One region of the Paenibacillus sp. JCM 18996 genome, then DNA from elsewhere that is predicted to be linked to it. Evidence: riboswitches for the same ligand, from Rfam matches in the RefSeq annotation. Region 1 holds a riboswitch; each other region holds the start of a gene.
The links. Region 1 has a riboswitch for cyclic di-AMP ahead of ACZ5N7_RS09335 (Na-translocating system protein MpsC family protein). Riboswitches for the same ligand answer to the same signal wherever they lie in the genome.
Positions count from the first base shown of each region.

Region 2: another riboswitch for cyclic di-AMP. It lies ahead of ACZ5N7_RS04460 (C40 family peptidase); the one in region 1 lies ahead of ACZ5N7_RS09335 (Na-translocating system protein MpsC family protein).
Region 3: another riboswitch for cyclic di-AMP. It lies ahead of ACZ5N7_RS08230 (CAP domain-containing protein); the one in region 1 lies ahead of ACZ5N7_RS09335 (Na-translocating system protein MpsC family protein).
Region 4: another riboswitch for cyclic di-AMP. It lies ahead of ACZ5N7_RS04825 (APC family permease); the one in region 1 lies ahead of ACZ5N7_RS09335 (Na-translocating system protein MpsC family protein).

Region 1 is NZ_AP043884.1:1,874,194-1,881,470, reverse strand. Features, by position in the region: gene ACZ5N7_RS09345 (L,D-transpeptidase) at 1-1,244, shown strand, start outside; gene msrA (peptide-methionine (S)-S-oxide reductase MsrA) at 1,796-2,773, shown strand; gene ACZ5N7_RS09335 (Na-translocating system protein MpsC family protein) at 2,865-3,251, opposite strand; cyclic di-AMP (ydaO/yuaA leader) riboswitch at 3,375-3,543, opposite strand; gene melA (alpha-galactosidase) at 3,721-5,019, opposite strand; gene ACZ5N7_RS09325 (AraC family transcriptional regulator) at 5,195-6,055, shown strand; gene ACZ5N7_RS09320 (HAMP domain-containing protein) at 6,207-7,277, shown strand, end outside.
Region 2 is NZ_AP043884.1:911,182-918,458, reverse strand. Features, by position in the region: gene ku (non-homologous end joining protein Ku) at 1-26, opposite strand, end outside; gene ACZ5N7_RS04470 (ammonium transporter) at 282-1,583, shown strand; gene ACZ5N7_RS04465 (hypothetical protein) at 1,696-2,037, opposite strand; gene ACZ5N7_RS04460 (C40 family peptidase) at 2,173-3,030, opposite strand; cyclic di-AMP (ydaO/yuaA leader) riboswitch at 3,032-3,172, opposite strand; gene ACZ5N7_RS04455 (YwbE family protein) at 3,321-3,515, opposite strand; gene ACZ5N7_RS04450 (lipoate--protein ligase) at 3,563-4,570, opposite strand; gene odhB (2-oxoglutarate dehydrogenase complex dihydrolipoyllysine-residue succinyltransferase) at 4,834-6,126, opposite strand; gene ACZ5N7_RS04440 (2-oxoglutarate dehydrogenase E1 component) at 6,123-7,277, opposite strand, start outside.
Region 3 is NZ_AP043884.1:1,639,916-1,647,192, forward strand. Features, by position in the region: gene ACZ5N7_RS08215 (acyl-CoA thioesterase) at 80-634, shown strand; gene ACZ5N7_RS08220 (hypothetical protein) at 762-1,004, opposite strand; gene ACZ5N7_RS08225 (GNAT family N-acetyltransferase) at 1,017-1,451, opposite strand; gene ACZ5N7_RS08230 (CAP domain-containing protein) at 1,596-2,000, opposite strand; gene ACZ5N7_RS08235 (hypothetical protein) at 1,976-2,242, shown strand; cyclic di-AMP (ydaO/yuaA leader) riboswitch at 2,458-2,591, opposite strand; gene ACZ5N7_RS08240 (hypothetical protein) at 2,670-2,918, shown strand; gene ACZ5N7_RS08245 (YcnI family copper-binding membrane protein) at 3,200-3,880, opposite strand; gene ACZ5N7_RS08250 (copper resistance CopC/CopD family protein) at 3,901-5,529, opposite strand; gene ACZ5N7_RS08255 (response regulator) at 5,579-6,238, opposite strand; gene ACZ5N7_RS08260 (sensor histidine kinase) at 6,242-7,039, opposite strand; gene ACZ5N7_RS08265 (YciI family protein) at 7,071-7,277, opposite strand, start outside.
Region 4 is NZ_AP043884.1:986,240-993,516, reverse strand. Features, by position in the region: gene ACZ5N7_RS04835 (glycoside hydrolase family 15 protein) at 1-358, shown strand, start outside; gene ACZ5N7_RS04830 (Cof-type HAD-IIB family hydrolase) at 566-1,342, shown strand; cyclic di-AMP (ydaO/yuaA leader) riboswitch at 1,522-1,696, shown strand; gene ACZ5N7_RS04825 (APC family permease) at 1,814-3,721, shown strand; gene ACZ5N7_RS04820 (YebC/PmpR family DNA-binding transcriptional regulator) at 4,015-4,734, shown strand; gene ACZ5N7_RS04815 (VOC family protein) at 4,832-5,257, opposite strand; gene ACZ5N7_RS04810 (acyltransferase family protein) at 5,641-6,066, shown strand; gene istA (IS21 family transposase) at 6,135-7,277, shown strand, end outside.

The sequences.
Region 1 (7,277 bases):
GACAAGCGGCAAGAAACTTGAGAGGCCTAAGTCAAGCGGGACAACAGCAGCTGCACATGATGGCTCCGCAAAGGAAAGTCTCAGGCTGGGTTAAATGGCTTCTGCTCATCCTCCTTGCCGCCAATCTGGTGCTTCTCATTTTATTGTTGAACATGGATACGGTAAAAGCCGTTGTGTCCAAAGCCAGACATTGGCCGGTTGGAAAGGAAGTGGTTTACGAGACGGTTGATGTCTCTTTTGTGATCTATCTCCCCTACAACGAGGCAGTCGAGAAAATAGAAAAGACACTATACGGCAAAGCGATGGAGATGGCAAGCAATCAGCCGGGACGCAATATTCAGCTTTTCGGCATCATGACCTCGGACCGGTCGCTGCTGGGCAGAACGATTCCTTTAACCAGCGAAGCTCTAAAACAATCGGCTTTCGTACAAGCTGAGTATAACGCTTCCATCGACCCGTCGGTGAGGATCCGGTTCATAAATCGCGATGTCAGCAAGCAAAGCGCTGTCTCGACTCCACTTAATCAGGTGGCGGTAAATCTGGTGAGAACGGCGCTTCAGTCATACATACAGGAGAAGGGTTCTCCCCCTACCAGCATAGAGTCCCTCACAGCCGATTACCCCGATAATTATTTAAGCATCATTCCTGGCGAGGCAGTGACGGGGGATAACCATGTTGCAGCCAGTTTTGACGGCAAGGGGGGATGGGTGTTCCATCCGAGCGCAGGACAGGTTGAGGATATGTTCTATCCGAACAGCGTGGACGAGCAGCAGGCGAAGCAAATTCCCTATGAACCTGTAAAAATCATAGTCTCGAAGCAAGACTACACCTTGAAGTTGGTGAGCGGGTCCACCGTTATTGCAAGCAAACCGGTGGGGCTCGGTAACCAGGATGCGACGCCGGAAGGGGATTTTACGATACGGGAGCGGGTGATCAAGCCGACGGGCAGTCAGCCGAATGTTTATGGTGAAGCGGGTCTGGGCATGGGCCAATACGCGATTCACGGTACAAATGACCCATCGTCGATAGCGGCGAATAAATCGCTGGGCTGTGTCAGGTTATCCAATCGGGATATCACGGAAATATTTCCACTCGTTCCGAAAGGGGCTCCCGTTCAAATCGTGCAGGGCTTCCCGCCGGCATATGAGAATATTGTTGCATTGAATGTCGACAGACTTATTTCCAACCAAAAGCCGAACAAGAATGAAACCGCTGCCAAATCCGTTTTTTATTGGTTGGGATAAACAATTGAAAGCGGATTTTTACGTGACTTACTCTTGAGTAATCAAGGTTTTTTTGCGTTCATCGGCTTGCATATTTCTTTCTTTTTTCATCAATCAATGCCTACACAGGCATTTCCTACTTCCTTAAGCTCAAAGACAGAAGGATGTACCGACGGATTATGGACTATAAAAGAAGCTTCTGATCGAAGCGTTCTTGAGGTTGGTGCGTAACGTGCATTTAGCATAGCGGTACGGCCGGGGCCAATGCCGGTAAATTCGGAGCCGACTATTACAACTTTCAACAGCGGCTTCTTCCCGTTTAAATGGGGGAGCCGCTTGGTTTTTGCTTAAACCTGCAGTGATGCAGGGATCTTAAGCGTTCAGCTTCCTGTGCGGTTGGAACTCGTTCAACGTGCTGAATTCGATAGGACTTTCTTGGAATTGAAAAGGTATTTCAATGATTACTGCCGGAGAGCCATTATGACGATCTGATCTTAAACCGGATCCGGAGGGCGGGATTTTTATTTTGCGCGGCGATTCTGGTATGCTGTTAGGTAAAGGAGAGTGATCGCATGAGCGCAGAGCAAATGGAATCAAAATATGAACTCGCGACTTTTGCAGGGGGCTGCTTCTGGTGTATGGTCACGCCGTTCGAGGAACTTCCCGGCATAATAAAAGTGGTATCCGGTTATACAGGCGGGCACAAGCCGAATCCGACGTACGAGGAAGTATGCTCGGAGACTACGGGGCATGCCGAGGCGGTTCAAATCACATTCGACCCGGGCATTTTCCCTTATTCAAAGCTGCTGTCGATTTTCTGGCAGCAGATCGACCCGACCGACGCGGGCGGGCAGTTCTTTGACCGGGGCGAGTCGTACCGTACGGCGATTTTTTATCATAACGAGGCGCAGAAGGAACAGGCGGAGGCCAGCAAAAAAGAGCTGGAGGAAAGCGGCCGATTTGACCGTCCGATCGCCACGCAGATCGTTCCCGCAGCGGAATTCTATCCGGCCGAGGATTATCATCAGGACTATCATCACAAAAACCCGATGAGGTATAAAATGTACCGTAAAGGCTCGGGCCGCGACGCCTTCATCGACAAACACTGGAAATTCACCAAAAACCCGGATGAACTGAAGTCAAGGCTGACTGAGCTGCAGTATCACGTCACGCAGAACAACGGCACGGAGCCTCCGTTCCGCAATGAATTCTGGGATGACCATCGGGAGGGCATATATGTGGATATCGTATCCGGCGAGCCTTTGTTCAGCTCCATGGATAAGTTCGACTCCGCGTGCGGCTGGCCGAGCTTCACGAAGCCGATGCATCAGAGCCAAGTGATCGAGAAATCCGATTTGAGCCATTCCATGGTGCGGACGGAAGTACGCAGCAAACAGGCGGATTCCCACCTGGGTCATGTCTTCAACGACGGTCCGCGCGAAACGGGAGGCCTGCGTTACTGCATCAACTCCGCTGCACTGAGGTTCATTCCCAGGGAAGAGCTGGAGCGGGAAGGCTACGGAGAGTATTTAACGCTGTTTGACAAATAGAAACAAATACAATAACTCACAAAATAAAACAAGCAAGCAAAACATCCTGTTTTGCTTGCTTGTTTCAAAAGAGGCGAACATGGAAATCGGGTTAGTCGCCTAACTGGTGCGGCGTCTCCAGGATGTTCTCAAGGTTGCAGTCGAGGGTGTACAGCTCCGTCTTCTCGCCTGTCACCTCGCAAACAGCGGTAAAAGAGGAAACCACCTCGCAGCGCGTAACGAAGGAAAGGGCTTTCTTCATCAAATCGCCGCCCGCCTCGTCCGTTTCGCCTTCGCCTGTCTGGGTCGGCTCCACGTCGGGCGCACCTGCGAAGGCAAAGGTTTCTTCCACCGGAGTTCCCTGAGAGATAATCAGGATTTTATTCTTGACGATATGAATTTCGGTCCGCTCCGAACTGCTGCCGAGCATTTCCGTTTCGTAGTGCTTATACCATTCGCTGATCGACTGCTTCATAGCGGCTCTTGCATCGGTTAACATTGTGCTTTCACTCCTATTCGGCAATGTTTTGCGGGAGACAACAAAAGAAGCCCGTCGAAATAGAGGGAACTCTATTCGTGGACTTCTTCCCACACGGCGGAAGCCGTGCATTGCACGATAGTTGTTGCCTCTCCCTATACGCTTGCGAGGTTAGCTGACGGATTCGGGCGTGAGAGTCACCCTACCAAAGAAGCCTTCCTGTGGATTCACCCCTGGAATTGCCGGCGCGCCGGCAGCTCCGATTGGTTCCCCCGCTTCTCATTCGAAAATGAGAATTCAGCGATTTAAAAGTTCACTTAAACAGATAAAGTGCTGTACATCTATTATAAACTACAAAAGGCACTCCTGAAACCATGTCAAACCGCTAATATGACCGTTTACAGCGAATATTTGAAGATTATTGGCGAAAATAATGATATTTTATTCAAGGTATCTGCCATATACTCTCGAAATCTGTCGTTTACACAGATTATTGGTATTTGGGCAGCCAAGAGCCATGGGCTTCAATCAGCTCGTCGCACATGGCCACGATGTCGTCAATCGACAGCTCGGCGGCTGTGTGAGGGTCTAGCAGCGCCGCATGGTAGATGTGCTCTTTCTTCAGCGTCATTGCCGCTTCGATGGTCAGCAGCTGGGTGTTGATATTGGTACGGTTCAACGCGGCCAGCTGAGGGGGCAGATCTCCCACATAAGTCGGAGTGACGCCGTTCTTGTCCACCAGGCAGGTTACCTCCACGCAGGCTTCCTTCGGCAGGTTGGTGATCAGTCCGGTGTTCATCACGTTGCCGCCGATGCGGAACGGCTCGTTGGTTTCCATTGCCTCGAACATATAAGAAGCGTACTCTTTGGAACGCGTATGTTCGAGATTCTTGTTGTTCACCATCTCTTCCCTCATTGTCTTCCAGCGGTCGATCTGGCGGACACAGCGGCGCGGATACTCGTCGAGCGGAATATTGAAGCGGTCGATCAACTCCGGATAATTTCTTTTGATGAAGTACGGGTGATATTCCGCATTGTGCTCGGAAGACTCGGTCACGTAGTAGCCGAAGCGGAACATCATCTCGTAGCGCACCATGTCGTCGTGCTTTTCTTTCTGTCTCTCGGCGGCTCTGCGCTTGATCTCGGGATACAGGTCCCGGCCTTCCCTGGTTACTTCCAGCAGCCAGGCCATGTGGTTGATTCCGGCGATTTTGGCCTGCACTCCTTCGGTGTCCATTTCGAGGCTTTTGAACAGATGCGGGATGCATCCCTGCACGCTGTGGCAGAGTCCGACTGTTTTCACTCCTCCGTAAGTGTTCATTACATTGGTGAGAACAGCCATCGGGTTCGTGTAATTTAAGAACAAAGCGTCAGGGCACACTTCCTGGATATCCCGGGCAAAATCGAGCATCACCGGGATCGTGCGCAGGTTGCGGAAAATGCCGCCGATTCCGACAGTGTCGGCTATCGTCTGGCGCAAGCCGTATTTCTTCGGAATTTCAAAATCGGTAATCGTACAAGGGTCGTATCCGCCGACCTGGATGGCGTTTACTACAAATTTCGCGCCCCTGAGCGCTTCTTTGCGGTCGCTGTAAGCTTTAATGCTGCAGCCGCTGCCTGTAGTGGCCTTCAGGTTGTTCAGCATGTTCTCCGAATCCTTCAAACGCTCAGGGTCGATATCGAACAAAGCTAATTCATAATCCTGAAGCGCGGGGGTCATCATGCAGTCTCCAAGGACATTTTTGGCAAAAACGGTACTTCCTGCTCCTAAAAAGGTAATTTTCGGCACAGCTGTGTTCCTCCTTGAAAGTGGTTTCATTTCTAAACAAACTATACGCCTATATACAACGGTTTCGAATGGAGAGATTCCACTTTCATATGGACAGATGTAGTTTTTTGTTGATAAAATGAGAAATAATAGCCTGAGTTCCTGTGAACCGGAAAATCCGAAAGGAGTGCGGCTTATGCCGGCCTATTCACATGCGGTGGCGATCAATCCCTCTCCCGGCAAAGGTGAGATCACAGTCCTGTTCAGCGGAGAATCGCAAACCCGGGCGTCCCATAAAGTGGGCCCCCAGCTTTTGGATTATTATTTGCTGCATTTTGTAACTTCTGGTAAAGGAAGCTTTTATTCAATGGGAAAAGGATATGAGATTGGGGCGGGCAGCAGCTTTATTATTTTTCCGGGAGAGTTGTCCAGCTACGAATCGGATCCGCATGAGCCCTGGAAATACCGTTGGATCGGATTCAGGGGCGACCGTATCGCGGAATATCTCAGCCAAATCGGAATTTCTCCCCACCAGCCTGTCATCCATACGGAACAGAAGCGGAGAATCAATGCGCTGCTGAGCCAAACCTTCGTCTGCCTTCAGAGAGCCGAAAGGGGCTGCGACATGAAGACGGGCGGCTATATGAGGCTGCTGCTGGCGGAATACGCCAAAGAATCGAAGACCTCGGTAAAGGAGCAGAAGGTGAGCGAAGCCATCCGCCAGCAGGTGGAACAAGCGGTCCGGTGGATTACACTGCAATACTCCCAGCCGGTTTCGATCGAAGAAATGGCACGCTCGCTCGGGTACCACCGCACGTATTTGTCCAAGATGTTCAAGCAGTTCACTGGGATGTCGCCGATGAATTTTCTGCTTAAAGTACGGATGGAGCGCGCCAAATTGCTGTTGGACCAGCCTTTGACGATTGAGGAGGTCGCTTCTTCGGTGGGTTTTGCGGACCCGCTCTATTTTTCCAAGCAGTTTAAAAAATGGTACGGCTGCTCCCCGACGGAGTTCCGCGGCAAAATCCATACGGAAGACGGTAACTGTGTCGTATGATGAAAATAAAAGACTGCCGGGCCTTGTCAAATCCGCGGTCAATGTGCAATATTTTACAAGACAAAAGAGGGAGTAAAATAGTACAATAGAATGTGGGAGAAAATAGGCAACTCGTACTGACAGCAAAACTGATCTGGAGAGGATACGGAATATGTCGGAACAGGAAAATAACAACGGACAGGACCACAACCTGCAAAACAACCAATCTGATGTGCAAATAGATACCAGAGAGCTGCTCAACGCGTTGATTGCTCTGAAGAACGGAAAGTTTGACTACAGGATGCCGTACGACCAGACCGGAATCACGGGAAAAGTCGCCGATACCTTCAATGAGATCATGGAGATGCAGGAAAGTCTCGTCAATGAGGTCAAGACGGTGGCGAGAGTCGTCGGCAAAGAAGGAAAATTGTCCAGAAGGTTTACGCATAAAAATACGGGCGGCAGCTGGCAGGATTGCTCCGAGTCGCTGAACGGACTGATTATCGACCTCATCCAGCCTACCAGCGAAATGGTCCGCGTAATTAACGCGGTGGCTCAAGGGGACCTGTCGCAAAAGGTGGAGCTCGAGTACGAAGGGCGCGCCCTGACAGGCGAATTTTTGAGGACGGCCAACAACATCAATATGATGGTGAACCAGCTGTCGACATTCGCTTCCGAGGTTACGCGCGTTGCGCGGGAGGTAGGTACGGACGGCAAGCTGGGCGGGCAGGCGGACGTCAAGGGCGTATCCGGAACATGGAAGGACCTGACCGACAGCGTCAACAACATGGCGAGCAATCTGACCGACCAGGTCCGTAACATCGCCGGAGTGACGACGGCTGTGGCGAAAGGGGATCTGTCGAAGCAGATCACCGTTAACGCGAAGGGCGAGTTCCTTGAGCTGAAGAACACGATCAACACGATGGTGGATCAGCTTTCCACGTTCGCCTCCGAGGTTACGCGTGTGGCGCTCGAGGTAGGTACGGAAGGGAAGCTGGGCGGCCAGGCGGACGTGAAAGGCGTCTCGGGCACATGGCGCGACCTGACCGAAAGCGTGAACAATATGGCGAGCAACCTGACCGGCCAAGTTCGGAACATCGCGGTAGTCACCACTGCCGTGGCGAACGGGGATTTGTCGAAGAAGATTACGGCGGACGTTCAAGGGGAAATGTTCGAGCTGAAGAACACGATCAATACAATGGTGGACCAACTCTCGACATTCGCCTCCGAGGTGACGAGGATG
Region 2 (7,277 bases), 960 kb from region 1:
ATCGCGCCCTTCCAAATGGTCTGCATTCCTATCCCTCCCATTCTATGTGTAATTGTTATTTAAACCGTTTTGGTCCCGATTTATCATCGTGGCGATGGCAATATCCTCCTGCCTGCGGGGAATGCTAAATTCGAACTTAACTTCAGAACATCAGGCGTAATTTCGACAAAAACGGGCTTTCGTGTCAGTTTTACTAACAGATACTGTTGACATCGTTTTTACTGCCACTTTATAATGGATGAATGTATGACAAGTTAGCTTATATGACAGGAGATGAACGAATGAGCGTCGAGCAATTGACCGGCGGACTTGATACCATATGGGTGATTCTGACGGCTGCAATGATTTTGCTGATGGAAGGCGGATTCGCTCTTTTGGAAGCGGGTTTTGTCAGGCGAAAAAACGCGGCCAGCATAATAATGAAGGTTTTTGTCGATATCGCATTCGGTGCGTTGGTGTTTTTCCTGTTCGGATTCGGCATTATGTACGGGAAAGATGTATGGGGATTGCTGGGAATGAGCGGGTTCCTGATGGGAGGGGATCTCACACATATTAAATTGAACATTTCGCATGAGACCTACTGGCTGTTCCAGTGCGCCTTCGTCATTGCGGTGATCTCCATCGTTTCCGGGGCGGTTGCCGAAAGGATCAACTTTAAAGCTTACATCCTGTACACCATAGCCATGACGGGGCTGATCTACCCGATTGCGGGACATTGGGTATGGGCAGTGGGCGGCTGGTTGGGAAAGCTGGGAATGATCGATTTTGCCGGCTCAGCGGTCATTCACGCGTTAGGGGGATTCTCCGCGCTGGCTGCGGCGAAGCTGATCGGTCCGAGAATTGGAAAATATAACGACGACGGCAGCGCGAACATCGTTCCGCCCTCCAATCTTCCGTTAGCTTCGGTCGGCGCTTTTATTCTTTGGTTCGGCTGGTTCGGGTTTAACTCGGGAAGTACGCTTAGCGCCGCCAATTATTCTGTGGAGATCGGACATATCGCGGTGACCACGATGCTTGCCGCGGCTGCCGGTGCGGCTTCCTGCATTCTGTTCACTATGATGCGATATCAGAAATCCGACCCTCCGATGGTCATCAATGGCGCGCTGGCGGGACTAGTGGGAATTACGGCAGGTTGCGCCTATGTGTCAGAAGGGGTGGCTATCTTCATCGGCGCGGTGTGCGGAATCGTCATGATCTTCGCCACGGAATTCCTTGAAAGCAAAAGGATCGACGATCCGGTCGGTGCCTTCGCCGTGCACGGTGTCAGCGGAAGCATCGGTACTCTGGCTGTCGGGTTGTTTGCCATTCCGGAATGGACTTCCAAATTCAACCTCAGCGGCGCGGGCTTGTTCTACGGCGGCGGCTGGTCTCTGCTCGGCATTCAGGCTTTGGGACTCGCCATCGTCTGTGTGTGGGGCTTTTGCCTGACCTGGCTTGCGATGAAATTGATAAGCCTGCTCGTTCCGGTCCGTGTCAGCAGAGATGAGGAGCTGGTCGGACTCGATGTGGGCATCCACGGTGTTCCCGCCTACAGCGAGGAGCACGATTTTATTGCTGTACCGTCTATCATAGATAAAGAATAATCAGCTGGAACTCTATAATAATCGACTGCGCCCCAAACAACGAAAAAGCCGCTTATCCATTGGATAAACGGCTTTCACTGTCTTCCCCCATCTTATGGAGGAAGCACAACTGTTAGATCTCTTCATTCAATTGAGCTTTAAGCGACTCGATTTCCTGTCTCAGCTGCTTTACCGTCTCAAGCGGCTTCTTAACATAATGGATATACTCTACAGCCAAGTGATGATCCGGTTTTTTGCCTGTCAACAAACGCCTTAAACCTGACATGGATTGATAGCTTTGTTCTTCGCGAAGTCTTCTCTTTTCATAACGCTCAATGGCTTGCTCAATATCCAAGACCTGCTGCTCTTTCTGGGCGATAAGAGATTCCAAAAGGGAGAACACATCCGCATTTTTATCGGTATTTTTGGAAGAATCCATTGAAGGGAAAGAATCCGTTATAAGCGCAGTCAGCATGAGAGTTCACCTACCTGATTATGTTAACTATTTTCACACTGATTCTATTTTACCTCATTTTGCGGCTCTTGAAAAGGTTTATTAAAAAAAGCATTGGTTAAAAAAAAGACCGGAAAAAATTCCGGCCGTCTATATTCAGATAAAGCGTTTGGCGCCAATGTATCTGGATCCCCAATAACCGCTTTGCAGGCTGTCAATTTTAACACCGTCATCGGTGGCGGATATAAATTGATTGTTGCCTAAATAAATTCCGACGTGTGAAGGGACCTTAGCCTGGGCGAAGAATACCAGATCTCCGACCTTGGGCTGGGCGACGGGATTACCTGCGGTGTTCATGTCTCTGGATGTCCGGGGAAGCGATACGCCGTTCTTGCCATAAACATACTGGACAAAACCCGAGCAGTCGAATCCGTCAGGGCTCGTCCCACCATATTGGTAGGCAGTGCCGAGATACTGCTTGGACAACTCCACGATTCTTGTGGAGATTGCTTTCTCCACCACCTTGGACGGTGCCCACCATGCGGGTGCGTGGTATTTTCCGTCCTTACCGAGGATGGCAATATAGTTGGTTTGATCCCATTGGGTAGTAATTCCCAAGTTTTCGCTCACAAAGCGAAGGGGAACCATCACCCTGCCTTCCTGAAACAAAGCCTGCGTGCCAATGCTTACTTTCTCGCCGTTCACCGTGGCATAAGACTGTCCTGTCGTAATCACAATCTTTTTCTCTGGACTGCTTATCGTTACCGTCACCTGCTGACCATCCATCTGCCAATCCACATTGTAGCCCAATTCTTCCGAAATCAGACGAATCGGCGTCTGCAGATTCTGATTGCCGTCTATGAACGGCTGTGCATCAGGAAAAGACACGAGGTGATCGTTAATCTGTACCTTCACACTACTGTTCAATACAGCGGCTTCCGCCGAATGAGCGTGAAAAAGACCGGACAGCAAAAATGCGCCCGTTAACACAAGCGAGCTTGCCAAAACCTTCAACTGCTTTCCTCCTTGTAGCCTCCGAGGTTAGTTGGCGGGTTCGGGTAGAGGTTGCTCCCTGGTCTGGCCTGCGCCAAACGTTCACCCCAAAATAAGTCCCCCGTACCAATGATAGGACCATTGGATTCGGCATCTGTTTTGTTGCTGTTTTTTCAACTATTTCAATGTAACATATGATAAAAGAGGGTAAACACCCATTTTTCAACAAAATTGTGTCCAAATTAAGACAATAAGAAAGAGACCTCATATTGAAGTCTCTTGTCTTCTTCTTGCTTAGTGGCCTTCGTCCCTCAACTAAGTATTTCTTTGACTCTGCCTACCTGTCCATCTGTCAAACGAACCTTGATTCCATGGGGATGCGTGGGAGAATTCGTTAAGATGTCCTTGACGATTCCCTTGGTTAACGCACCTGTCCTCTGGTCTTTCTTCAAAACGATACTGACTTCCAGGCCTGGGCGGATATGGCTCCGGTTCTGACCGTTCATGCTGTCACCTTCTTCATCCTTAACTTATGAGATTCGCGGCAAGCGGGCTAACTATTCTTTAACATCAATAAATCCAGAAAAGACTCAGGCTCCAACCGGCCGAAATATGCCCGCAAATCGATGCCTGACAAGGCTTTTATCACCTCGGACTCTTCATAGCGCACACCTTTGAGCTGATCTTCAATATCCGAGATTTCCCCAGCACCAAAAAAATCGCCGTAAATTTTCAGATCGCTGATAAGGCCTTTCGATATATTCATCCGGACATCTATGGTTCCGACCGTTTCGAAACGCTTCTTGCTATGCAGAGTGCTCTCCGGAGATTTGCCGTAGTTCCAATCCCAGCTCCCATATCTCTCCTTCGACAGACGGCGGATCGCTTCCCAATCCGATTCCTCGAGCTGGACACGGGGCACATCCTGTGGCCACTTGCCGAAAATCGATTGCAGCAGTTCATTCCTGAATTCTTCAATCCTCATCGGCGCATCCAGAAATTCGCTTATGTTGGCCACTCTGCTGCGAATGGATTTTATGCCTTTGGATTGGATTTTTTCCGGGTGCACGTTGAGCGCCGACACGACATTTTCTATTTCGGAATCGAACAAAAGCGTACCGTGGCTGAACATCCGGCCCTTGGTGGTGAATTGGGCATTGCCGGATATTTTGCGCTCGCCGACCTGGATATCGTTTCTCCCAGTCAAATGTGCCTGGACACCAAGCTTCTTCAGCGCCTTGATCACCGGCTCCGCGAATTTCTGGAAGTTGTGGAACGACTCGCCGTCATCCTTTGTAATGAAGCTGAAATTCAGGTTTCCCAGATCATGGTACACCGCTCCGCCGCCGGATAACCTTCGGACTACATGGAGTCCATGCTTTTTGACATACTCGGAGTTGATTTCCTCCAACGTATTCTGGTTTTTTCCAATGATGATCGACGGTTCGTTGATATAAAAAAGCAGGTAGCTTGTGTCCATCGGCAAATTCTTCAAAGCATATTCTTCTATGGCAAGGTTGATTCTTGGATCGGTGATACCTTCATTGTCTATAAAAAGCAACATCTTCCCCTCCTGCCGCTCACTGTATTCTCATTTTAATCTAAAATAGTCCTGTACACAAAAATCGCTAAATCGTATGCAGAGAAGCAGATAAAAACAGCCCCGGCACGGCAGCAAGTCCGACCGAGGCTGTTTCATATTTGCACAGACTGCACCGCCGTCCGGGCTGTTTCTTGCCTGCACACTCGGCACCGCCCCTCGAAGCAGTTTCCTGCCAACACTTGCAGCTTCGACAGCTGCGAGCCTGACAAAACTGCCGGCCGTTACCCTTCGAGCAGCAATGTTTCCGGATCTTCGAGCAGCTCCTTGACGGTGACGAGGAAGCGGACCGCTTCGCTGCCGTCCACAATGCGATGGTCGTATGACAGAGCGATATACATCATCGGCCGGTTCTCCATCCGCTGCTCATCGATCGCCACAGGGCGCAGCTGGATTTTGTGCATGCCCAGAATACCTACCTGAGGGGCATTCAGAATCGGCGTCGATAAAAGGGATCCGAATACACCGCCGTTCGTTATGGTGAAGGTACCTCCCTGCAGATCGGACAGCGCCAGCGTATTGGAGCGCGCTTTGGAAGCGAGCTCCCCTATTTGTCTCTCAATCTCTGCAAAGCTCAGCCGGTCGGCGTCGCGGACAACCGGTACAACCAGGCCTTCTTTCGCAGATACCGCAATTCCGATATCGTAATATTTCTTCGCCAGGATTTGATCCCCGGAAATCTCGGCATTAAGCAGCGGAAACGCCTTTAATGCGCCGACAACGGCTTTAGTAAAGAAAGACATGAATCCCAAGCCCACATCATGCTTCTCTACGAAAGCTTGCTTACGGCGTTTGCGCACATCCAGAATAGCCGTCATATCCACTTCGTTGAACGTGGTTAACATGGCCGCGGTATGCTGGGCTTCGACCAAACGGCTCGCGATCGTCTGGCGGCGGCGGGACATCCGGATGACTTCAACCGGCTTCCCGGGGTCGATGGCTGCCCCTTCGCCAGGCGCTTTTTGCGGTACCGCGGATTGCGGTCTGCTCACTGCCTGTCCAATGTTTGCCGGCTTCGCAGCCTGCCCCCCCGGTTCATAAGACCTGACGTCTTCGGCGGAGATTCTGCCGGCCGGATCGTTCGAAGGGATCCGGCTTAGATCGATGCCGCGCTCCCTTGCCAGCTTTCGCGCCGAAGGAGTCGCGATAAATGCAGCCTTATCATTCGCCGCGGATTCTTCCTGCCGGACGTTTGCTGCCGCAGGCGGATTGGTAATCGCCTGCACCTCAGCCTGAGCCGCTTTCGGAGCGCTGCTCTCCTTCTTTTCCACAGCCACGGCAGATCCTTCACGGATCGTACCGATCACTTCACCGACCTGGACGGTGTCCCCTTCCTGCCTGCGGATTTCCGCCAACACCCCGTCCTGCTCGGCGTTAATTTCCAGGTTCACCTTGTCCGTTTCCAGTTCGAGCAGCAAATCTCCCTGACTCACGGGATCGCCCTCTTTTTTCACCCATTTTGCAATCGTTCCTTCGGTGATGGATTCGCCAATCTCAGGTACTTTGATTTCAGTCATAGCCGATTCCTCCCTGCTTCCATTAGTTTTTCATTAACACTATGATTGAGCGCGTTCGAGATTAACCGCTGCTGTTCGCTGCTATGGACGTGCTGATAACCGCTGGCAGGACTGGACCGGTCAGGACGGCCGATATAGCGCACCTTCGCCTGATCCGGCGCAACCTCACGGATGCGCGGCTCCATAAAGCTCCAGGCTCCCATATTCTTCGGCTCTTCCTGCACCCAGACCATCTCCTTCAAGTTAGGGAACCGCCGGATGATATCTGCGATTTCCGACTTCGGAAAAGGATACAGCTGCTCGACACGCAAAATGTGAAGCCAGGAGCTGTCCGCATTTTTGTCGTTCTCCAAAGCTTCCTCCAAATCAATTGCGACTTTACCGCTGCATAATAGCACACGTTCCACCCGCTCGGGCTCGCTGCCTAAACCGCTCTGCTCCAGTACAGGGCTGAATCCGCCCCCGCTGAAATCCGAACCGGGAGAAGCGACCCGGGCATTACGGATCAAGCTCTTCGGCGACATGATGATAAGCGGGCGGGCCTGTTCCGTTTCGCTTAGCGCAGCCTGCTTCCGCAACAGGTGAAAATATTGCGCGGCGCTGGTCAGATTGGCCACAGTCCAGTTCTCATCGCCGCCAAGCTGCAGGAACCGCTCCAGACGCGCGCTCGAATGCTCGGGCCCTTGGCCTTCATAACCGTGCGGCAGCAGCAGCGCCAGGCTGGACCTTTGCCGCCATTTGTCGCGGCCTGCCGCGATAAATTGGTCGATGATCACTTGGCCCGCGTTGGCAAAATCGCCAAACTGGGCCTCCCACAGCACCAGCGTTTCGGGAGCGAAGACATTGTACCCGTACTCGAATCCGAGAACGGACGCCTCCGACAGTGGGCTGTTATGGACGGCAAAAGAAGCTTTGGCTTGCGCCAGCCCGTGCAAAGGAATGAACAGCTCTCCCGTCTCGGTATCGTGCAGAACGAGATGGCGGTGGGCAAAGGTTCCGCGCTCCGAATCCTGTCCGGACAACCGGATCGGTTTCCCGTCAGCCAATAAAGTGGCAAAAGCCAGCGTCTCCGCGAGCGCCCAGTCCACTTTCTCGCCCTCATCCAGCGCTTTGGCGCGCCTTTCGAGGATCCGCTTCAGCTTTGGGTACAC
Region 3 (7,277 bases), 230 kb from region 1:
CGAATTATGTACTTTACCTGTCCATTTTGTTCCTGTACACTTAAACGAAGTAAATATTATATAGGTAAGGTGAAATCGAATGAGCAATCCTCAAGATACTTTGCCCGCCAAACCGGCGAGAGCGTCTTTTACAATAAAAGCCTCCATTGTCCTGCCTCCGGACACGAATCATCACGGCACGATTTTTGGGGGCAAGCTGATGGCCTATATTGACGATGTGGCCACAATAGCGGCCACCCGGCATGCGCGGCGCCCCGTGGTCACAGCGTCCACGGATTCAGTGGATTTCCTCCATCCGGTGAAAAAGGGAGACGCAGTGTGCCTGTCCGCTTTTGTCACCTGGACCCACAAAACCTCGATGGAAGTGTTCGTCCGGGTTGTGACCGAGGACCTGCTGACGGGTGAACGCAAGGTGTGCGCCACTTCCTTTCTCACCTTCGTCGCACTGGGCGAAGATGACCGTCCAACGGAAGTACCCGCTATCATTCCGGAAACGGATGAAGAAAAGCAGCTGTTCGAGACCGCACCGGTCCGTAAGGAAGCACGGAAAATCAGACGCAAGGAAAGCAAATCCTTCGCGGATATTTTCGGCCCCGATTATCATCTTGCAAACCCGCATTTGCTGCTGCCTTAAGCCGTTTGCCCAAATTATTTGATCCGACGGCTGCGTGCCGCTCCATATAGTGGAGGAAGGTAACATCAAGTGAAAGCACAATTAAATACTGTACACAGGAAAGCGAAAGTCAGCCGAATCTGACGCATCAAGAAGCGTCCGCCGCAAGGTAGCTTGACGTCAAGCTTGAAGCTTGTGCCTGGGCAAGCAGCTCCAGCTGAACCGGCAAGACCGCTTCCGCTGCGCTACATTTCCCCCGCCGCTGCTGAAGCAAATCAGTCCCGTACACAAAGAAACCGTGCCTATGAGAGCGCCTGGTCAGTCGAATGGTAGGAATACCCGCAAAAACGAGCCCCGTTAACCTTGAGTTAGCGGTTTTTTTGTTTTTCATCCACCTTCGATGCTAGTTGTCTTCATGGCTGGCCCAATCTAATTCGCAGCGGTATCTCTCTACGCCCGGGTATCGTTCTCCCAAACTGATGACGCGAAAGCCGACATTTCTGTAAAAATCTACCCCATAGTCATCCGTCTCAGCCGAAATGGTCTCAGGCCGCTTTAATTTGGCTAATTCCTTGATCAGCAAAGCCCCATACCCTTTTCTCCGGAATTCCGGGAAAATGGACAAATGTCTGATCTCCAGTTCACCGCCGCCAAGCTTTCTGCACCCTACCATGCCAACCAGCCTGTCCACGGTTTCCAACCCATATAATTCAACCTCCGGGCCGTACCTGTACTCCTCTAACGCTTTATCCACCTTTTCAGGTTCATCAAACATGGAATATTCAAGCAGCTCTCTCACATCTGTTTCGTCTATTCTGTCCTTTAAATTGATAAGCATCCCATCACTCCATAAAAACAAACTGTTTCCCAACAGTATACCTTATGGAAAGCCAATTCGCCTAACTTCGGGTTATCCTGTTATGCTGCCACAAAAAAAGGCTGCTTCGGCAGTTATGCCGGAAGCAGCCTTTTTGTTATGATCCTAGCCTATGAATTCCTGGACCCATTCTCCGTTATATTCAGCGACACCGATTTTGGTAAAGCTGCTGTTTAGAATGTTGGCTCTGTGACCTGCGCTGTTCATCCAATCGTTCATCACTTGCTGCGGGCTGGTTTGGCCTTTAGCTATGTTTTCTCCTGCGGTGTTGAAGGAGATGCCGAAGCTCTTCATCATGTCAAACGGGGATCCGTAAGTTGGAGAATTGTGGTCAAAATAGTTGTTTTTGTACATATCTTGGGCTTTGGCCATTGCAACTTTGGACAAGTTCGTGTCCATGCTCAATGCTTTCAAGCCGGCTTTGGCTCTTTCCTGGTTGACGAGCTGCAGCACTTGCTTCTCAAATTCGGATGCGCTGCTGTTCTGTGCGGCCGGGGCTGGCTTCTGCACAGGCTGAGGCGCTGGCTTCTGCACAGGCTTTTGCTGCGGAACCGGGGCTGGCTTCGGAGCAGGAGCTGGCTGCGGAGCAGGAGTTGGCTGCGGAGCAGGGGCTGGCTTCGGAGCAGGAGCTGGCTGCGGAGCAGGAGTTGGCTGCGGAGCAGGAGTTGGCTGCGGAGCAGGAGTTGGCTGCGGTTGAGGTTGTGGTGCAGGTGTCGGAGCGGGTAGATTTACTTGTCCAGGGAACCCGGTAAATACATCCTTGAAGATTTGCTCCCAGTTATTTCCTTGCAGCTGTGTCCAGGTATAACCGTCAAACGCAAAAGCTTGTACATTGTAGCTTATGCGGTGAACAGGGGCTTCCTGGGTTGTATCGGCGGTTGCCGCGAAAGCGGTTCCTGCGCTCAATAGCGGCCCCAATACCAAGGCCCCCGTCATAATCATTTTACCAAACTGTTTCTTCATTCGATGTTTCTCCCTTCTTAGCCTGCGAGGTTAGCTGACGGATTCGGTTGAGAGTTTCCCCTGCCTTCACGAGAAAGGCTTCACCCCTTAACTTGGATCCCCCGCGCTCTCTATTAAGAGCTTCGGCTGTTTGTTGTTCGAGTACTATTCTGATAGATTCCCAGAGGAATTACAATGAGAATGTTCTAATGTAATTCTCATAGAGTTCTGAAAGCCTTGATGGGCCAGCATTCTTTTGAAACATGGAAAGTTATGGATAGAGCGTTCATTGAAAAAAAAAAAGAAACCGAAAGTCTCCCTGCCAGAGAGAAGATCCGGTCTCTTTTTCACTCAAATCGTTTTGATAGGACTGTCAGGCGGGATAATCCATCTGTTGCTTACCGCAATTACGAAAAGGACGATGGCTGCAACGGTGCAGAGCAGCATCAGCCAGCCTCTGCTTCTTTTGTGCTGAAAAAAGCATAGAACTGCATAGCTGAAAAGTGACCCCAAAATAATCAAACAAAATAGAATAACGATGATCGATGACATAGACGGATCCTTTCTACCTGAGTCTGCTCCTATTACAGTACCACAGGAGCGTTGATAGACTCAATCCCTATCTGGTAAGAAAAACCCGGCGGGAGATCACCAACCTGGGGGAGGAACACAGCTCACCGCGGAAAAAAAACACTCCTTACGGCTCTATGAGCCTGTTCAAAAAGAGCTTTTTGAACAGACCCACTATGCCGAAGGAGCGCTGATAATCAGGCTTTCTTTTTCATCATGTTCATGATCAGGGAAAGGATCGCTATTGCTAAAGCGGCGACGGACAAGTACAGCGGCAGCGAGGAGGAACCGGCTGGCCCTGCTGCTGCGGCCGGTGCGCTTGTTCCTGCGGCTGGAGCCGCCGATCCGTGCCCGTCCGCGGCCCCTGCGGCTGGAGCTGGCGCTCCATGGCCGTCCGCGGCTCCGGCCTGCTTCGGTTTAACCGTTGTAACGGACGCCGGAGTTTTCGCATCCTGCGCTCCCGTCCATTCCACAATAGAACCGTCTTTATAAGTCTGGACGGCTTTCCAGGTGATTTGGGAGGCGTTGTCCGCCACTTTTCCCTGGATATTGAATTCACCAAATTCGGTTGGTCCAAGCCCCTCACCGGCTGCGGACCATACGATGGCGGTTGTTTTGTTGTCGGCTCCCTTGGCCATCTCGTATTTCCAGCCCGGCTTCGGCTCCACCCTGGAAATGTCCACCGACTCGACAGGAATCTTCAATTCTACCTTTACTGTAGCCGACTCCTTCTCTGTTGGAACACGAACGGTGAACTTCTCATAAGAGCCCTGGCTCGTTTCTTTCGGACTAACTGTGACGTGGGCGCTTGCCACACCCGCAAAGAGACCGATGCTCAGAGCGACAGACGTGAATAACAGACCTATTTTCTTTTTCATTTTGTAAAGAACCCCCCTGATTAATAGACTGACTCTTCTTTGCGGTACACTGTCTCCTCATCATTGCTGTCCATTACACGGACCTCCAGCTCCCACCGGCCCGCAAACGGCAGGTAAGGTCCTTCTTTCTCGTAGCTGAACTGTTTGAATCCCGGAAAGAGCTCCGGCTCCAGCCCCTTGGAAGCTTCCAAAGGAACCTCGATCGGCGCCACTTCTGGATCATCCTTGTAATTGAGATACATTTGTACATATTTAGGCATGTCCCGCTGTTCCGGCAGCCAGACGCGGACCGTGAATTTGTTGGTTCCCGGGCTGTTCGGTGTAATGCGGGCAGTCATGTGGATCTTCTCCGCCATCACATGCCAATGGAGCGGCGCATTCTGAGGCAGCGGATTCAAGTAAGTAAACACGCCGACGATCCCAACAATAGCCAGCATGATGCCGAAATCCGCTTTTACCGCTGTATGAACAGCATTTCCCTTATTCCGTTTCATAAAAATCCTGATCGCATAGCCGGCTGCAATGACAAGGATAACGAGGGCGCTTTTGGCGATCAGAAGGTTTCCCCAGGCGGTATACAGCAGATATTTCAAATGAGGGACCATGACTAAAGTCCACAGAACGCCGGTGGCAACCAGGAAAAGAATGCTGTAGAAAGCCATGTTTGAGAAAACCGGCAGAAAGCTTCGTGCATGCTCCCGGTTCTTTTTCCAATGAATGAGAAGATAGAACAGACCGCCCACCCAGAAAGAAGCCGCCATGAGATGGACTATGTCCAGAATGACAGTATTAAATACGGAATTCCCGGTGGCAATGGCATGGCCGTTGATGCTTTCGGAAATCAGCGTTCCGGCCAGCCATACCCACGAGAACCATCTTCTGCGCCCCAAATAAGCAAATGCTGCAAATGTAAGAACAAGCGATATCAGCCATGAAATGCCAACCGTTGTCGCAAATATCAGATGTCCCAGCTGGGAGGGATCCCAGTCCTCGATATAGTTGGGTAGCTGAAAGCCTATCATTGCAATCAGCGAAAGCAGCATTATCCGCAGCAGGTTCAGTCTCCATAAATCGTTGATTCGTCTGGCTTCGTCCGGTTCAGGCGGATATACCAGCCTCAATAATACCCAACCAGTGACAGTGAGAAAGATCAGATAGTACACGATTCGGAATGCAAAACCCAAAAGCTGCGCAAATGAAAGCTGATCTCGAGGCCCGTATCCGCCGAGGTGTTGCGGAGCTTGCGACTGAGGAGACGGATACCCTACACAAAAAATGTAGGAGCTGTCAATCGGATGACCGTCCTGGGAAATGACATGATAAGAGACGGTGTAATATCCCTCTTTCAAGGCAGGAAGCGGCACAGCAATCTCTTTGCGGTCGAGGCTCATAACGGCTTTATCGGATGTGACCTTCCTGCCGTTTGAGTCCAGCACCCTGATATAGAACAGCTGAGTTTCCAACGATTCATTGAATGTTAAGCGAACCTCCGCGGGAGATGCGTCCATCCGGCTTTCCGGCCCGGGAACCGCTTTTTCCAGAACGGCATGTGCACCTGCCGAATTTGGAAACGTGAACAAAAATAATAGAATGATGATAAATAAATACCGGTATCGAATTGAGACGGCGCCTCCCTTCTTTCTATTCATCACTTTATCCCACAAATGGCAAAAAAATAATGGCCCGGTTGGGCCATTTTTATGGATTGTTTGACGAAAGCGTGAATCCGTTTCTGAACGCATAAGCCGTGAGTTGTACCCGGTTTTCCAAACACAATTTGTGAAGAATGTTCTTCAGATGGTTCTTTACCGTGTTTTCGGAAAGGCTCAGCCTCTCAGCGATACGGCGGTTGCTCTCACCCGTGGCGACACAGGCCACTATCTCCCGCTCCCTCTGGGTCAATACGCCGGGATCGACATCCGAAGACACAGAACCTGACCGGAACCTGAGAAAAAGCTTGTCCGCCATCCCGCGGGAAACCTCAGCATTCTCATCCAGCAAAGCCCGGAGATACTTTATCCAATCGCCCGGGTCCATATTTTTTAGCAAATATCCCTGTGCCCCAAACTGGATAGCGGTGAACAGATCAGCGATATCATCGGACACCGTCAGCATGACGATTTTGATATGGGGATGGGACTGTTTAATCCTTCTGGCAGCCTCCAAACCGTTCAGGTCGGACATGCGGATGTCCATCAACACCAGATCGGGCTCCAGTTGTCCGCATAAAGCCACCGCCTCGCTGCCTCTGGATGCTTCGCCGATGACCCGGAAGGAGGGATCGTCAGTAAGCAGGCTTTTTACAGCTTCTCTGGCAAAAGGATGATCGTCCGCAATCAAGACCTTGTACATCGTCATTGTCTAAGGCGCTCCCTTCCGCGAATGCAGCCGGATTATGGTGCCTTTGTCCCGCTTTTTGCCTATATTAAAATCCGCCTGCAGGTCGCCTGCCCTCTTACGGATCATGGATATGCCGTATTGGTTGGCCGAGCCCGGCCGTTCAAGCCCAATGCCGTCATCCTCGATTGTCAGTTCCCAGCTGCCGGCGGTTCCTGTTAGCGTAAGTCGGGCGTTCTCAGCTCCGGAATGCTTCCGGATATTGGTAAAAGCCTCCTGGATGATGCCGAACATAAGCATTTCCTCAGACGAAGTAAAGGTCCGGTCCGTGATGCCGATTTCACGCTCTACCTCGATCCCCGCCACCAAGCTCCACTCTTCCAGCCATTTGTGCAACCTATCCTGGAACTTGACCTCGGAATCCGGTGGCTGCCTCAAATTAAAAATCGCCTGCCGCAGATGGTTGTCGATCTCCGAGATGGCGGAACGGGCTTCGTCGATATGGCCCATCTTGAGCTTCACATTGAGGAAAAAAAGAATTTGCGCAATATTATCGTGTAGTTCCCGGGCTAGCCGCTCTCTTTCTTCATATACTGCTCGCTTGGACTGTTCCGCGGACAGCTTGGCGTTGTTCGCTTCAATCAGGTTGAACATCCAGTTAGAGAACAAATAAGAGAGAACCAACGTGACCAGGACAATAACAAAATTGCCCGCTTCCATGGTCAAATACGGCATGAGAAAGCCATGCCGTATAAACTCGAAGCTGCCGATAATTATCGTCGGAAGCAGAACTGTAAACAGCTTGAGATACCGATTCGACATGCCAGCCCCGCGACCTTCAAACTTTACTCGTTCAGGCAATATTGGCATCCCATTCATGGATCTCCAATGTCCTGGCGCCTTCAATAATATAAGGGTCCTTCTCGGCGATCTCGCGGATATCTTCCAGTGAATTGCCTTTATAAATAACGAGGCCGCCCGCGCCGTCGACAAATCGCCCGCTGGCAAAGAGAGTGCCTTTAGAACGCTGCTCGTCCAGAAAGGCCAGATGCTCCGGCCG
Region 4 (7,277 bases), 890 kb from region 1:
GGAATCGAGTTTGCTGCGCAAACGAGGAGTTATCCGTTATGCTGGAGACAGCTACTACTCTACGTTAGAAAGCTCGCACGGACGGTACGAACAGAAATCGTTCTATTACGGAACAGAGGCGGAATGGACGTTCGGGCTGCCATGGCTGGCTCTGTGTTGTCATACGTTCGGCGACACGGAAAAAGCGTTGCATTACATCCGCCGGACCGAGGAAGTAGCGTTAGAAGGAGGGATTTTGCCGGAACTCTATTATGCAGGGACGGCAGTGCCGAATCCTAACACACCTCTTGGCTGGAGCAGCGCGATGTATATATTGGCGAAGGAAGCCGTAAATATTGGAGCTGTGGTGCGCGTATGATTGTGATTGACGCAGACCCGGGCAACCGATTCCCGGCGTACAGATGGAGGAATAACGCAAAGTTGTGAGCCGCATCGAATATAATTCGGTGCGGTTTTTTCTATGATGTGTTCCTTCGCCGGCATTACAAAAAATTTATATAAAAAGTTTTGATAAAAAGAGTTTAAACTTTTAAAATAATAAAATGAACAAAAAGGAGGACTGTATGTGGCAGTGAAAGTGGTTTTTCTGGATATCGATGGCACTATTCTCACTGAAAACAAAACAATACCAAGCAGTACAAGGCTTGCGGTCAATCAACTGCTGAACAAAGGAATCAAAGTAGTACTTGCTACGGGCAGGTCACCGTACTTCACGGCTCCGGTCGCAAAAGAACTTGGCGTTCATTCCTATGTCTCTTTTAATGGTTCAATTGCAAACCATGAAAATGAAATTATTTTTCATAAAAAATTAGAGATGGAGTATGTGCGTGAAATTATCGGCAAATGTGTCCAATTGTCACACTTAAGCGTTCTGCAGGCTTCATATTCCGTTTTTTCACCCTCCGTCAGAGAGGACGCCAGACTAACGAATTACTTCGGTTACTTTAATGTAAGTGTTCCGGAGGATATACACCTGGACTATGATAATGAGGACATTTATCAAATATATTTACATTGCCCTCAGCAACAAGAGGAATTATATAGGTTCGAAACAATGGGAATTGACCGGATCCGTTACAATGATTTTGATTTGGATATTCTTCCAAAAGGCGTCAGCAAAGCCGTGGGCATTACAGCGATGTTAAAAATGATGGATATTTCTGCAAGCGAGGCTGTTGCGTTTGGCGACGGTTATAACGATATAGAAATGCTGGGTTTAGTCGGTGTGGGGATTGCGATGGGAAACGCCGAAACTGCTCTAAAACAAGCTGCAGACTTTGTAACAAAACCTGTTCACGAAGACGGTATAATGTTCGGCTTAAAAAAAATCGGTCTTCTGTGAATTGTACTTAATCATGATTTCAAGAGGAATAGCGTGAAAAAAGGCAGATAATAAAAGATATATTGAACTGAATACGCTTAACCGATAAAAATAATAATTATTTTTCATATCACTGTATTTTTTGCTGTTTTCACTTTTCTCGATATAGGATTATGATATACCACGTAACAAAAATTCAAAGCCATTATTCGCTGAATTTCCGAAGCGGAAAACGGGGGAACCATCTGATGAGCGAATGAATGATCATTCGTCATTTGGGGTGAATCATTGACACTTATTAAGAGCGTCAATGTAGGGCGACTCTGAACGCCCGAATCCGACAGCTAACCTCGTAAGCGTTGTTAGAGAGGGTGAACAACTTGGGCTCCGATTGGAACCACAGGGGATACCTCTGTGGTTATTTGTTATGCGAAATAGCAGAGACGATGGGGAAAGTTGGAAAACTACGTTAATTGCAGCTGGGGGTTCGATATGATCCATCATGTACAACTATTGGAAGCTGTCTTTATTTTATTGGCAGTTCTGGCAATCTGGTATGCCGTGTCTAACTTCACTTCCTTCAAAAGGGTGTTGGTTGGCCGTCCGATGCGAACCAGTGAACTTTACGCAAAACATAACAAATTGTTTTGGGTCATCGCATTACCAATACTCTCTGCAGATTTATACTCTTCTGTTGCCTACGGTCCCGAAGCCGGAATGACGGAGTTGCTGAGGCTGGGGAGTGCAGCTCAATGGCTCATTCTGCCAATTACGGCTTCAACCGTTTTATTATTGGCTATACTCATTGTTTCTTACATTATGGGGATTATTGCCTATCCGAGCGGCGGGGGCGCTTACTCCATCGCTAAAGATAATTTCAAGAAACCCTGGGCATCTTTGGTCGCATCCAGCTCTCTGCTTGTGGATTATATCTTAACCGTAGCTGTCTCCGTGTCGGCGGGAATTCAGGCGGTTTCATCGGCCTATCCTGTGATCGCACCTTACAAAACTACGTTGGCGCTGCTGTGTGTCATGTTATTAGTTATCGTGAATTTGCGTGGCGTGGCGGAGTCTGCCAGCATCTTTGCCTGGCCGACCTTTTGGTTTATGGGAAGCATGCTGCTCGTCATTTTTATGGGCTTCGCTGATGAACTTCGATTCGGCTTTATCCAACCCTCAACTCCAATTTTTGGAACTATGCCGGAAGGCATCACGATGCTTTTGATCTTAAAAGCTTTCAGTTCCGCCTGTTCGGCATTGACGGGAATAGAAACGATATCCAATGCTGTTCCGGTGTTCCGCGATCCCCAGCAAAAAAGTGCCATCAAGACATACATCGCATTGGGAGCAATAACCGGACTTACTCTAATGGGAATCGCTTATCATCTTTATGTCCAAGGCATTCAAATTAATCCGGACAAGACAATGCTGTCTGAACTCGCAGAACACTATTTTGGCCATGGAATTTTATATCAAATCATCATTTGGTCGACTTTTATCGTCCTGATCTTGGCTGCCAATTCGACTTTCACCGGATTTTCTCAACTCTCCGCCATTGTTGCGGCAGACGGCTTCTTGCCAAGAGCGTTCACCAATCGCGGCGACAAGTTGGGCTATTCAAATGGTATTTTGCTGCTCGCCGGATTCGCCTGTATTCTCATTGCCGTGTTCCAAGCGCAAACCAACGCATTGATTCCCTTGTATGCCATCGGCGTTTTCTTATCTTTTACCATTGCCCAGATCGGATTATGCATCCGTTGGAAAAGGGTGAAAGGCCCTATGTGGAAAGCCAAGTTCTCAGTTAATTTGATAGGTACAATAATCACCGCTTTGGTGACGGTAGTCGTGGCCATTACAAAATTTCTTGCCGGCGCGTGGATTGTGTTAATCATATTGCCATTCATTATTGGCTTCTCGGTCGCCGTGCGCAAGCATTATGACTGTATCGCAAAGGAGCTTCGCATAGATCCGAAAACCACTTTGCCGAGTCCGCACCGTGTTGTCACCATTGTTTTAGTGTCTGGTGTGCATCGAGTAGTAAATAACACCGTATCATTTGCCAAAAGTCTGGATACGCAGGTTGCTGCCCTTTATGTCGGTTTTGACGATGAATCGATCGAGAGGATGAAGAAAAAATGGGAGGAATGGGGTAATCCTTGCAAGTTAATCACGCTTCGGAGCGAGTTCCGTTCCATCCTTGGCCCATTAAGCCGATATATACACCGGTTGGAAGTAAAAGAAGGCAAGCCGGATCATATTCATTTGATCATGCCGCAATTTATCCCGAGAAGATGGTGGCACCATATTCTCCATAATCAAAGTGCATTATTGATCCGTTCCTGGTTTTTTCGCCATAAAGATGTAATTATTACGACAGTGCCTTACCATCTGCATGACTAGGTGTTAAAACAATCCAAGTATTGCCAAACAACTAAAATTCGTGGATATTCACTGTGCTGATGTTTTCGGGGCTGTGTCAGTAAGAGACAATCTTCCAATTATCGTTGATTCCATTTTTGAGGTCGAGAATTAGGTCTTGTCACTTTAAGTTAACAAAGGAATCCAGTGGAGGAGATGGCGATAGTAAGTACTCTGCTATTGTTAGTTTTACTTTGGTTTCCATAATGTATTAATATTATAGATGGCAGCAGTCATAACCGATGAACAAGTAAAAATAAGAAAGCGGGAACAGCATGGGTCGTAAATGGAACAATATTAAAGAAAAGAAAGCCTCAAAAGACGCAAATACGAGTCGAATTTATGCCAAATTTGGAGTTGAAATTTATGTAGCGGCAAAGAAGGGAGAGCCGGATCCAGAATCTAATCGAGCCCTAAAAATTGTACTTGAGCGAGCCAAAACGTACAATGTACCGAAAGCGATCATTGACCGTGCGATTGAGAAGGCAAAAGGAAGTTCAGAAGAAATATATGAAGAACTCAGATATGAAGGCTTTGGACCAAATGGATCCATGGTGATAGTAGATGCACTCACAAATAACGTGAACCGTACCGCTTCGGCTGTGCGTTCTGCTTTTAATAAAAACGGCGGGAGCATGGGTGTAAGCGGATCAGTGTCATATATGTTTGATCAAACTGCTGTCATTGGCCTGGTGGGTAAAACCACAGATGAAGTATTTGAGATATTAATGGAAGCGGATATAGACGTACGGGACATTTTTGAAGAAGATGAGTCCGTTATCGTTTATGCTGAACCTGACCAGTTCCAAGCACTGCAAGAAGCATTCAAGAATGACGGAATAACTGAATTTAAGGTAGCGGAACTAACAATGCTCGCACAAAATTACGTAACACTTCCGGAAGACACCCAGGCACAATTTGAAAAAATGATAGATGCATTAGAGGAGCTGGAAGACGTTCAACAAGTATACTACAATGTGGATTTTACTGATTAATCTGAATTCCTGTCATGAAAAATGAGGTCGACCAGAAAGATCTGGTGACCTCATATTACGAACAGGAGTAATGTTGAACAGAAAAGCTTACAATAATTTATTGTTGACCCTCTGTGTAAATTTGGAAGGTTACACCGAATTTATCCGTTACAATACCGAAAGATGGGCTAAAATGAGTTTCTTGCAGCGGCATGTTCACTTGACCACCTTGCTGCAAGGCTTCATAAATTCGTTTTGATTTTTCCGCGTCGTTAGTTGAGAGACAGATAGTTACTTGATTTCCACTTTGATGGGGCTGACCTGGAAATGTATCAGAAAACATAAGCTCCGATTCGTCAACTTTTAACATAGCGTGTGCCACACGATCCTTTGCAGTTGCCGGTAAAGGGAATTCGGGGTTTTCCGGCATCTCACCGAAAGTTTGGTTAAAGAGTAGTTTAGCATCCAATGCTTTTTCGTAAAATTGAATTGCTTCCTTAGCATTTCCATCCATCACTAAATAGGGGGTCAATCGTAGTGTCATGATTATTCAGCTCCTTAGGTTCTAATTGATTTTTGTTCGTTTCTACCATGCTCCATACTTTTAATAATCGTCCAGGGCACGCACCGTTTGATACTTGACAATGAAAACCATTACACCTCCCATTGTTACCCATAATTCTATTGTATAACATAGAACGTATGTTTGCAATCTGTGAATTCAGATCCCGTTCAGCGCCCGCTGCATGAGCGGCATACAGCCATTAGATTTTCGATTTAACTTTACATGACCATATTTAGAAGCCCGTATTCCACTAGGGAGTTACGGGCTTCGTCATGAGCCGGCCGTAGTTGAAGGTATTTTAGCAAAGGGGGCGAATATATGACTCAACTGCTTAACGGGAAGGGAGACAAGGATGAGCTTTGATGAACAAAAGCGGAAATCTAGACTATTTTCATTTGGGCGGGGCCGACGGACTGAGAGCGCTGGCATGCTTAGCGGTGATCTTTCATCATATCGCCCAACGTTTGTCGATGCGGCAACAATTCGGCTGGGTTCAAGAAATACAGTCTTTGCTGCTTGCGGGCAATGCGGGTGTGAGCGTGTTTTTCGTCTTAAGCGGATTTTTATTGTCTATTCCTTTCTGGCGGAACTACTTGGACCAGAAGGGTCTCCCTGATATAAAATACTATCTATTCCGACGTGCAGTGCGAATAGCACCAGGTTATTACTTCGTCTTTCTCATTTGCATGACTATTGTACTTCTGCTTAAAGTTCCTAGTGAACATTTCTGGCTGCGTGCCGCCGCCGGTTTAACCTTCACATCCGCTTTTTGTGAACGGCAGTGCTAAAATCCCCAATAATGGCACTTGAAAATTCCCCATAATCGGCAGACACTCTTCCTTATGGGGGAGAGACAATGATCAGGAATGGGGAGTTTTACGTGATTCAGCACATGACACAAAAAGGAATGAGCAAGACGCAAATCGCCGAGGAACTCGGCCGTGACCGGAAGACCATCGGGAAGTGGCTCCGGGAAGACGGTCCGCAAGCTTACAAGCGGCAAACGCCGAAACCGAGCATCCTGGCGCCGTTCCAAGACTACATCCGTTCGCGAATGGAAGAAGGCTGCCTGAACGCAGCGGTACTGTTCGACGAAATCAAAGCCAAAGGCTACATGGGCCAGATCCGACTATTGCGTTCGTTCATGGAGCCACTGCGGCCAGCGGTGCTCGCCAAAGCGACCGAACGTTTTGAAACGCCGCCCGGCAAACAAGCGCAGGTGGACTGGGGACATTTCAAAGTCGAATGGAAGGGCGAGGCGAAACGGCTGTATGCCTTCGTCATGGTGCTTGGCTATTCCCGGATGATGTACCTCGAATTTACGGAAGACGAACGACTGGATACGCTGATGGGCTGCCATGTCCGGGCGATGCAGTATTTCGGCGGCAGGCCGGAAACCGTGCTCTACGATAATATGAAAACCGTTGTCACCGGTGTGGACGATCAGGGCCACCCGGTATGGAATGAGCGGTTCGCCCGTTTTGCCGCTCATCACGGGTTCCTGCTCCGGCGCTGTGCGCCGTATCGTCCACGCACCAAAGGGAAAGTGGAAAACGGTGTCGCGTATGTACGCAAAAACTTTTGGCCGCGCGTGCGCACCTTTACCGGTTTGACCGATCTGAACATCCAAGCCCGCTTGTGGCTCGATACGGTGGCCAATGTCCGTATCCACGGCACCACGCATGAAGTGCCGCTGCAGCGTTTACAGCAAGAAGTTCTGCAGAAGTTTAATGTGCGCCCCTTCGATGAAGCGGAGCGGCATGCCCGCAAAGTGTCCGCCGACTCCCTGATCTCCTATGCGGCGAATCGCTACTCGGTGCCCTGGCGGTATGTGGGGCAAACAGTGGAGGTGCAGGATGAGCGCAATGGCCGCCTCCGAATTTTTGCTGGGGACAAGCTCATCGCCGAACACGACAAAGCCACTGGGCACCATGAGGTGGTCTTCGACCGCAAGCATTCCGAAGGCATCCGCTCCGCAGTCGGGAAGCCCAAGCAGCTG